DNA from 3 places in the Nonomuraea sp. NPDC049649 genome. Region 3 is predicted to be linked to each of the others. Evidence: riboswitches for the same ligand, from Rfam matches in the RefSeq annotation. Region 3 holds a riboswitch; each other region holds the start of a gene.
What was found. Region 3 has a riboswitch for cyclic di-AMP ahead of AB0J42_RS00940 (D-alanyl-D-alanine carboxypeptidase family protein). Riboswitches for the same ligand answer to the same signal wherever they lie in the genome.

Region 1 (3,260 bases), on a different contig from region 3:
GCTCGTCGTCCTCCAGGCGGTCTTCGAGGTCGCGGCCCAGCTCGGCGAGCTTGCGCTCGTACGTTCTGTTGCGGCGGATCAGGTCGACGGCGCGGCGCTTGGCCACGGTCATCAGCCAGGCGCCCGGGTTGCGCGGCACGCCCTCGCGGGGCCACTGCTCCAGCGCCGCGACCAGCGCGTCCTGCGCCAGCTCCTCGGCCAGGCCGACGTCGCGCACGATGCCGGAGAGCCCGGCGATGAGCCGCGCCGCCTCGATGCGCCAGACGGCCTCGACGGCCCGGTGGGTGTCCGAAGCTGTCACCCGGCCATGCAAACAGCCCGACGGGCGGGCCGCAACCTCCGTTCCGCGCCAGACGGAGGTCGCGGCCCCGCCCGTCAGGAGTCCGGACGCTCGGCTTCCAGGCCCTCCCGCACCGCCCGGTCGCGCCGGGCGGTCTCCGGGGTCATGGAGGTCTCCGGCATGTCGGCCGCGTCGAAGACCTCCCAGACCTCCAGGCCGACGCCCTCCTCGCCTTCCGGTACGGGGACGCGCAGGGCCCATTCGATGGCCTCCTCGCGGGATTTGACCTGGATGAGCCAGAAGCCGGCGATGATCTCCTTGGTCTCGGCGAAGGGCCCGTCGATGACCTTGGGCTTGCCCTTGCCGTAGGCGATGCGGGCGGCGCGGGAGCTGGGGTGCAGCCCTTCGGCGGCCAGCAGGACGCCGGCCCTGGCCAGCGACTCGTTGTAGGCGATCATGTCGTCGACGAGTTCCTGGCTCGGCATGACGCCCGCCTCGGTCTCGGCGCTGCCCTTACCGATGATCATGAATTTCACGGTGGTTCTCCTCGAATCCCGGTCTCGCCTGAGCGTCGGGCGAGCGGTGCCCGGATCGACACCTCACGGGATTCTTCCGGAGAACTCAGGCGGCGTACTCGGGGTAGCCGTAACCCACGACCTGCCACTTGGGACGGATCCGCTCCTCGACCTTCCCGCGGCCGGTGTTGCCCTCGATCGTGGTGATCGTCCCGTTGTTGTTGTCCTTGACCACGAAGCCGACGTGCTGGATGGCTCCGATGCTGTTGCTGCCGTTCCAGGCGAAGAAGACGACGGCGCCCGGCCTGGGCTCGGTGCCCCAGCGGTTGTTGTCCCTGAACCACTGGGCGTGCGTCACCGTGTAGGCGTCCGAGCCGACCTGCGAGCCGGCGCCGAGTTGCTCGCCGACCCAGGAGACGAACATCGCGCACCAGGGGGCGTTCAGGTAGGCGCTGGGGTGGCCGCCGTCGCGGGCGACGGTCTCCAGGGCGCGCTGCGAGCCGGCATACCAGTGCTGGAACTTGGTGCCGCCGCCCTGGGCGTTCTCCGTGATGCCGATCTGCGCCCTGGCCAGGGCGAGCACGTCGGAGGCGGTGGCGGTGATCTTCTTCTCGGAGTCCTGCGCCGCGGCCTGGACCCGGTCGCTGCCGGGGTCGGCGTGGGCGGGGAGGGCGACGCCCAGAGTGCAGGCGGCGAGGGCGGCGGCGAGGGCGGCGCGGAGCCGGCTGGGTTTGGGGGAAGGGGAAAGACGGTGCCTGACCATCGAGGGGAGATACTCCTTGCTTCCATGCCGCTTACCGGGTTAGCTGACGGGTTCGGGCGTGGAAGCTGCCCTACGGCGCGCTAGGCGCCGATTCACCCCGAGGGAAGTGGGTCCCCGGTTCCGCGCAGGGCGGATTCAGCGGTCGCAGGGCGGTCCTGCGAGGCGACGATCTACTCGGACATGAACGGACAAACCGGACGTTCGTCGCGAATGCCGAGTAAGGTAACGTATCCGGCAAGAGACGGCAAGCGCCCTAAAGCCGCAGCTAGCGGAGCTGCGCCCGCGCTTCGGCCAGAAGCCGCATCATGGCAAGGCTTTCGTCAAGCGGCATGACTTCGCTCTCGGTGCGGCCCCGCGCAAGACAGTCGCGGACCTCCCGGAGCTCTCCGGCGTACCCGTTCTCCGCCGGATCCCCGAGCACGTGCTCCTCCGGCTCCATCCCCGGCCTGCTGAGCACGACCCGCCGCGGAGCCCAGAACGGAGCGTCGATGTCGGCCCGCATCCCGGTGCCGACCACACTGGCGTCGTTGGCATATCCTGCGAGCAGCGAGCACTCCACCAGCGCCCGCGCGCCGCCCGGGTATCTCATCAGCCCGCCCGCCTCGGCGTCCACGCCGCTCGGTGCCAGCGAGCCGGTGAAACTCATGCTCTCGGGCTGCCCGAGGAACAGCTGGGCCAGCCCCATGGGGTAGATTCCCAGGTCGAGCAGGGCGCCGCCGCCCAGCTCGGGCGCCCAGAGCCGGTGCGCCGGATCGTACGGATGCGCGAAGCCGAACGCGGCCCGCACCGAGCGGATCTCCCCGAACCGCTCATCGGCGGCCAGCATGCGGATCAGCGGGCTGAACCGCGTCCACATCGCTTCCATCAGGAAGACCCCGGCCTCGCGGGCCAGCCGGACCATCCGTTCGGCGTCGGCCACGGTGGCGGCGAGCGGCTTCTCGCAGAGCACCGCCTTGCCCGCCGCGATGGCCGCCTCGGCCACCTCGAGGTGCTGCGCGTGCGGGGTGGCGACGTAGACGGCGTCCACCGCCGGGTCGGCGCAGAGCTCGGCGTAGGAGCCGTGGGCGGAGCCGGCGCCGAGCGTCGCGGCCAGCGCCTTGGCCCGGCCCAGGTCGCGGGAGCCGACCGCGGCCACCCGCATCCCCGGTTCGGCGGCGATCACCGCGCCCACCGTCCGGGCGATGCCGCCGGTCGCCGCGATGCCCCAGGCTAAGTCACGCACGCGGAAGATCGTACAGACTCATCCGCGAAAGCGATATATGTGCCAATTACCCCAGCTCGTCGGGGTCGGCGCCGAGGCGGCGGTTGGCGTTCATCGCCCCGATCGCGGCCATGTCCTCGTGGTCCAGGATGAAGTCGAACACGTTGATGTTCTCCCTGATCCGCGACGGGGTCACCGACTTCGGGATGACCACGTTGCCGATCTGGATGTGCCAGCGCAGCACGATCTGCGCGGGCGTGCGGCCGTGCTTCTCCGCCAGCACCGCGAGCGCCGGATCGTCCAGCAGGCCCTTGCCGGAGCCGAGCGGGCTCCACGCCTCGGTGAGGATCCCGTTCTTGTCGTGGAACTCGCGCAGCTCGTGCTGCTGGAACCACGGGTGCAGCTCGATCTGGTTGATGCAGGGGATGATGTCGGTCTCGTCCAGGAGCCGGGTGAGCGTGGCCACCGTGAAGTTGGACACGCCGATCGCGCGGGCCCGGC
Region 2 (3,260 bases), on a different contig from region 3:
CGCCACCGCGGCCTGGCCGCCGCGCTCGGCGACACCTCCGGCCTGACCGTGATCCCGCTGCCCGACCTCACCGTCGCCACCGGCCGCGCGGCGGGCAAGGAGCTCGCCGACCTGCCCCGTGAGGAGCGGCCCACCGCCGTGTTCTGCGCGAACGACCTGGTGGCGATGGGGGTGCTGCAGGAGCTCACCCAGCGCGGCCTGCGGGTCCCCGCCGACGTGGCGATCCTCGGGTACGACGACATCGACTTCGCCGCGGCCGCCGCCGTGCCGCTGTCGTCGATCCGGCAGCCGCGCGCGCAGCTCGGCCGTACCGCGGCGCTGATGCTCCTGGAGGAGGCCAACAACCCGCACGGTCACGAGCACCGGCACGTGGTCTTCCAGCCGGACCTGGTGGAACGCGTCTCCACCGCGTCCTGACGGTCCCGCCGTCAGAAGGCGTAGGGGCCGAAGCGGCCCCAGGCCACGACCGCGGCCAGGACGAGCAGCACCGCGTTGACCGCGATGGCCGGCAGCTCCCCGCGCCGGGCGTGCGTGACCGCGGCGCCGAGCATGACGAGGACCAGGCCGCCCGCCGCCAGCGGGGTCAGGATCGGCAGGACGCCGGTCGTCGCCGGGAGGAGCAGCCCGAGCGCGGCCGCCACCTCCAGGCCGCCGATGGCCTTGACCGCGCCGGCCGGGAAGTCACCGGCCCAGGCCAGCCCCGAGGCCGCGAGCCGTTCCCTGGGCTGGGCCAGCTTCATCAGCCCGGCCAGCGCGAACACGGCCGCCAGCAGTCCCGCGACGATCCACAGTGCGAAATCCATACCGTCCCGTCCTCCGAAGGTCCAACAGGACTGTAAGGGGTCCCCGCTCCGGCCGTGTTACCGGCGGGCGGCTGCCGCGGCCCAGTCGAGCAGGGCCCCGGCCGTCTGGAAGCGGCGGGTGGAGCTGGTCTCACCGAGCAGGACGCCGACCAGCGTGCTGTCGCCGCGCTCGGCGGCGAAGGCGAGCGTGAAACCGGCCGCGCGGGTGTAGCCGGTCTTGACGCCGAGCGCGCCGTACGAGCCGAGCAGGCGGTTGGTGTTGCGCCAGGAGTACGAACGGTGCTCGGAGGTGGCGGGGACCGTGTGGTAGCGGGTGGAGGTGACCTTCTTCAGCGTCGGGTCGGCGAGCACCGCCTGGGCCAGGCGCACCTGGTCGCGGGCCGTGGAGTGGCCGCCGCCGCCGTAGGGCATGCCGTCGGCGTTCACGTACAGCGTGTCGTTCATGCCGAGCTGCCGGGCGGTGGCGTTCATCTTGTCCACGAACGCCTCGACGCCCGGCCCGAACGCGCGGGCGAGCGTGTGGGCGGCGTCGGCGCCGGAGGGCAGCATGAGCGCGTACAGCAGGTCCTCGACGGTCAGCGTGTCGCCGGCGCGCAGGTAGGCGACGGCGGCGCCGCCCCGGGAGGCGTAGCTGACGTCGGCGCTGGTGACGGTGACCTTGTCGGCGGGGTCGGCCTCCTGGAGGACCACGTACGCGGTCATCATCTTGGTGAGGCTGGCCACCGGCCTGCGCAGGTCGGCGTCCTTGCTGAGGTGGACCTGGCCGGTGGTGGCGTCGACCAGGTGGGCGGCCTTGGCCAGGACTTGGGGCGCGTCGGCGGCGTGGGCGGGGGCGGCCTGGACGACGCCGGCCGGAGGGGCGGCGTGGGCGGCGGTGGCTCCGGCGGTCGCTACGCCGCCGGCGAGGGCGAGGGCGAGCAGGGCACCGCGCAGCCGGTGGGTGACATGCATGTGGGGTTTGCTCCTTGCTTCCATGCCGCCTACCGGGTTAGCTGACGGGTTCGGGCGTGGAAGTGCCCTACGGCGTGCGCCGATTCACCCCAAGGGGTTGGGTCCCCGGCTCCGCGAACGGATTCGGCGGCCGTGCGCCTCCCCGGGGGCGGGGAACGCACGGTCTGGGCAAATGGAGCTTCAAGCTAATGCAATCCGACAAAAGCCGCAAATAGCCACAAACAGGCGACACACCCTTAAGTTGACTCACCTCGTGACGGCCTTGATATTGACGTAACACCAGGCGCACACCTCCCTACCGGCTCACGAAGGGAGTTTCGTCGTGCCAGCGTGATCTTCGTTCCGGCTGGGACTCCCAAGCGCCTCCGCTTTAATCACTCGTGAGCGGGCCATTCCTCGGCCAGGAGCGCGAATGAGAGACCGTCGAGCCATCCCTTGGTGCGGTGGAGTGAGTCTTTCACCGCGTGCTGTTCGCGGCGCATCCCGCCGCCACCAACATCTAGCGGACGCGCAGGCCCGTGATGAGGAGCCCGGCCATGCGGCGCGCGTCGTAGGCGGGGTCGTCGGCGCCGATGCAGAGGTTGCCGATGCCCCGCATGAGCTCCAGCGCCTCCTGTCCGGGCCGGATCTCGCCGGCGGTGGCCGCGGCGTCGAGCAGGTGGGCGCAGACGGGGACGAGCCGGTCGAGGAAGTAGGCGTGCAGCGCCTGGAACCCGGCGTCGTCGGAGTGCAGGACGGCGGCGAGCCCGTGCTTGGTGACCAGGAAGTCCACGAAGAGGCCGACCCAGCGCTCCAGCGCGGCGTACGGGGTGGGGCCTTCGGCGAGCAGGGCGGGGCCGGCCTCGGCGCAGGCCTCCACCTGGTGCCGGTAGACGGCGATGATGAGGTCCGCCCGCGTCGGGAAGTGGCGGTAGATGGTGGCGGTGCCGACGCCGGCTTTGGCCGCGATGTCGCGGATGGGCGCGTCGACGCCTGAGGTGACGAAGATCGCGGCGGCCGCGTCGAGCAGGTTCTTCTCGTTGCGCCGGGCGTCCGCCCGCTTGGGCCGGGCCCGGCTCCGGTTGTCGCTCATCGCGTCCCTCCGACGGCATTGCCAAACGGGACACTGTCCCGTATCGTCAAACGGGACATCGTCCCGCTTCATCATCTCAGAGCGGCGACCTATCGGCCACCTTTTAGAAGGGCCCACCCATGATCACAACAGCCGTCCCGGTCGTCTCGGCAAAGCCGGTGGTGCTGCCCGCCCCCGGCCGCGGCGAGGACCTGCTTGTACGGGTCTCGGCCCCCGCCGACGGGCATCGGTTACCGATCATCGTCTTCTCGCACGGTTTCGGCTGGTCGATGGCGGGCTACGACCCGCTGGTCGACTTCTGGACCGCTCACGGCTTCGCGGTGATCCAGCCCACCCACCTCGATTCCCGAACGCTGAACCTCCCGCCCGACGACCCCCGTACACCTCTCATCTGGCGGCACCGGGTCGAGGACCTGAAGCGCGTCCTCGACCAC
Region 3 (3,260 bases):
CCACGTTGAGCACCGTCGCCTTTCTCCTCATCGGCCTGCCAGCCGGCGCGTGGGTGGATCGGATGCGCCACCGGCGGGTGCTGATCGGCGCGGACCTGGCGCGGTTCGCGCTGTCCGCCTCCGTGCCGCTGGCCTGGTGGGCGGGCTCGCTCACGCTCGGCCAGCTGTACGTGGTCGCCCTGCTGAACGGATGTGCCACGGTCTTCGCTGACGTCGGCGCCCAGAGCACGCTGCCGCGCCTGGTGGGCCGGGACGGGCTGGTCCAGGCGAACTCGGTCATCGTGAGCCTGATCGCCGCCGGGAACGTGGCAGGGCGCGGCGCGGGTGGCGGGCTCGTCCAGCTGCTCACCGCGCCTGTGGCGCTGGCCTGCGCGGCGGTCGGGCATCTCGCGTCGGCGCTCCGGCTCCTGGCTCTGCCCGCCACTCCGGCCGCGCAGGCGGTGGACGGGACGTCTGTGCGGCTGTCCGCGCAGATCAAGCAGGGGGTCCGTCATGTCTTCGACAGCCGCGAGCTGCGGGCGCTCGCGTTCACCGGGACCCTTATCAATCTCGGGTCCTCGATGGCCAACACCATGCTGCCGGTGCTGTTCGTCCGGGAGCTCGGGCTTCCGGCGGGTGCGCTCGGCCTGTTCTGGGCGGCGGGCGGAGCCGGGCTGCTGCTGGGGGCTCGCTGCGCCGGGCCGGTGTCCCGCCGGATCGGGTACGGGCCGACTCTGGGATGGGCCGGGCTCTGCCTGGCGCCCGCGGGGCTGCTGGTGCCGCTCGCCGGTCACGGCCCCTGGCTGTGGGTGGCCGGGGGCGGCTGGCTGCTGGCGATGTTCAAGACCGGCATGGACAACGTCCTCGGGGTGACCATCAGGCAGCGGATGACGCCGGATGACCTGCTCGGGCGGATGAACGCGACCTTCCGCTTCGTCCTGACGGGCGCGCTCGCGGTCGGCGCCGCCGCGGCGGGGGTGATCGGCGAGGTGGCCGGCGCCCGCGCCGCGCTCTGGACCGGGGGCGTCTTCCTGGCGATCGCCTTCCTCCCGGTCTTTCTGTCGCCCGTACGCGTGCTGCGCGAACCGCCGGTCACGGTGGCCGCGCCCCAGCGGGCGTGAGGCGGGGCTCGCCGGTCTTGCTCACGCCGGTACGCGGGCTGCGGGAGCCTCTAGCGGGTGCGGGCGGTCGCCCAGTCCAGGAGGGCCTGGGCGGTCTGGAAACGGCGGCCGGAGTCCGTCTCGCCGAGGATGACGCCGATCACGCGGTTGCCGTCGCGTTCGCCGGCGAAGGAGAGGGTGTAGCCGGCCGCTCGGGTGAAGCCGGTCTTGACGCCGACGGCGCCGGGGTTGGCGAGGAGGCGGTTGGTGTTCTTCCAGGAGTACGGGCCGTGCTCGGGGGTGGCCTTGAGCGTGTAGAAGCGGGTGGAGGTGATCTCCTTGAGTGCCTCGTTGTCCAGGACCGCCTTGGCGAGGGTGGCCTGGTCGCGGGCGGTGGAGTGGCCGCCGCCCCCGTAGGGCATGCCGTCGGCGTTGACGTACTGGGTGCCGGTCATGCCGAGTTCGGCGGCGGTGGCGTTCATCTTGGCGACGAAGGCGGGGACGCCGGGGCCGTAGGTGCGGGCGAGCGCGTGGGCGGCGTCGGCGCCCGAGGGGAGCATCAGGGCGTGGAGCACGTCCTCGACGGTGAGGGTGTCGCCGGCGCGCAGGTGCGCGACCGCCGCGCCGCCCTGGGCCGCGTATCGGACGTCCTCGTCGCTGATCGTGAGCTTGTCCGTGGGCTTGGCCTGCTTGAGTACGGTGTACGCGGTCATCGCCTTGGTGAGGCTGGCGACCGGCCTGCGCAGGTCGGCCTCCTTGCTCAGGTGCACCTGGCCGGTGTCGGCGTCCACCAGGTACGCGGCCTCGCCGAGGACGGCCGGGGCCTTGACGGCGGGCTTGTGCTGCTGGACGGCGGCCGCGGGCGCGGAGTCGGCGGCCTGGGCGGCGCCGGCGCCGGCGGTCGCGGCGCCCGCGGCGACGGCGAATCCGAGCAGGGCATGGCTGAGCCGGTGAGTGAGACGCATGAAGGAGTTGCTCCTAGCTTCCATGCCGCCTGCCGGGTTAGCTGACGGGTTCGGGCGTGGAAGTGCCCTACGGCGTGCGTGCGCCGATTCACCCCGGTGGAAAGAGAGAGTGGGTCCCCGGCTCCGCGAAGATGGCGGATTAGGCGGCCGCGCGAGAGGGCGCGGTCCGGGCAATGAACGGCAGCGGTCAAACCACCACTGCAAGCTCCAAAACTACCCAAAGGCCACAAATCGGTCAAGGGGCTGTCTCGGATCCGTCACGAAAGGTTCGTGATCGTGCCGTACCGGCACAAGGATCGGCTCCCCGGGGAAGTTCTGCACGTCAGGGGTGCCGCGCCGGTTCTGCCGCGCGGCACGCGCCGTCACCTAGTGAGGACACCGATATGCAACCCCGTCTCGACCTGAGGGCCAGCGCGCTCGGCGCGAAGATCGCCAAACGGATGCACAGCGTGGTCCTGGCCATCCACCAATCCCCGTTGCCCCAGACCACCCAGGACCTGGTGATGCTGCGCGCCAGCCAGATCAACGGATGCGGATTCTGCATCGACTACCACACCAAGGACGCCACGGCCGCGGGGGAGACCCAGGCCCGGCTCCACCTGGTCGCGGCCTGGCGGGAGTCGACCGTGTTCACCGAGGCCGAGCGGGCCGCGCTGGCCCTCACCGAGGAGGGCACCCGGCTCGCCGACGCCCACACCGGCGTGTCCGACGAGACGTGGGAGCAGGCGCGCCGGCACTACGACGAGGACCAGCTGGTGGCGCTCGTCTCCCTGATCGCCATGATCAACGCGAACAACCGGCTCAACGTGATCGTGCGCAACCCTGGAGGCTCCTACGAGCCCGGCGTGTTCTCCGGCCTGGCGAACTAGCCGGCCCCCGCCGCGGACAGGTCCGTCTGTACGGAGTCGAGCGGGATGGGCGTGAACATCGGCGGCTCCTCCTCGGGGGTGAGCGCCGTCGGCCCGTAGATCCAGTCGATGAAGGAGTAGTCGTGGACGTCGCGGGCCCGCAGGATCGCGTTGCGCTGGAGACGGGGGAGTCCGTCCAGGTGCCACAGCTCGCCCCAGTCGCGGGCGGTGAGCAGGACGCGCCGGCAGTGCTCGGGACGGACCGCCTCGTACGCGGCGAGCGCGCCCGGCCAGTCGACCGTGCCGTCCGCGGCGCGGCGGGCGGCGACGTGCCGGGCGAGCACCCAGCCGTCCTCGATGGCCATGAT

Region 1: it holds a riboswitch for cyclic di-AMP, as region 3 does, so the genes downstream of both, AB0J42_RS21030 (CHAP domain-containing protein) here and AB0J42_RS00940 (D-alanyl-D-alanine carboxypeptidase family protein) in region 3, are expected to answer to the same signal.
Region 2: it holds a riboswitch for cyclic di-AMP, as region 3 does, so the genes downstream of both, AB0J42_RS32185 (D-alanyl-D-alanine carboxypeptidase family protein) here and AB0J42_RS00940 (D-alanyl-D-alanine carboxypeptidase family protein) in region 3, are expected to answer to the same signal.

What each region holds. Positions count from the first base shown of each region.
Region 1 covers NZ_JBFAOH010000016.1:29,043-32,302, forward strand. The annotation lists gene AB0J42_RS21020 (RNA polymerase sigma factor) at 1-301, opposite strand, end outside; gene AB0J42_RS21025 (YciI family protein) at 376-807, opposite strand; gene AB0J42_RS21030 (CHAP domain-containing protein) at 902-1,558, opposite strand; cyclic di-AMP (ydaO/yuaA leader) riboswitch at 1,572-1,709, opposite strand; gene AB0J42_RS21035 (Gfo/Idh/MocA family oxidoreductase) at 1,824-2,780, opposite strand; gene AB0J42_RS21040 (aldo/keto reductase) at 2,827-3,260, opposite strand, start outside.
Region 2 covers NZ_JBFAOH010000042.1:23,457-26,716, reverse strand. The annotation lists gene AB0J42_RS32195 (LacI family DNA-binding transcriptional regulator) at 1-417, shown strand, start outside; gene AB0J42_RS32190 (DoxX family protein) at 429-803, opposite strand; gene AB0J42_RS32185 (D-alanyl-D-alanine carboxypeptidase family protein) at 861-1,754, opposite strand; cyclic di-AMP (ydaO/yuaA leader) riboswitch at 1,766-1,893, opposite strand; gene AB0J42_RS32180 (helix-turn-helix domain-containing protein) at 2,254-2,826, opposite strand; gene AB0J42_RS32175 (chlorophyllase) at 2,946-3,260, shown strand, end outside.
Region 3 covers NZ_JBFAOH010000001.1:201,473-204,732, reverse strand. The annotation lists gene AB0J42_RS00945 (MFS transporter) at 1-1,100, shown strand, start outside; gene AB0J42_RS00940 (D-alanyl-D-alanine carboxypeptidase family protein) at 1,151-2,044, opposite strand; cyclic di-AMP (ydaO/yuaA leader) riboswitch at 2,056-2,200, opposite strand; gene AB0J42_RS00935 (carboxymuconolactone decarboxylase family protein) at 2,428-2,913, shown strand; gene AB0J42_RS00930 (FAD-dependent monooxygenase) at 2,910-3,260, opposite strand, start outside.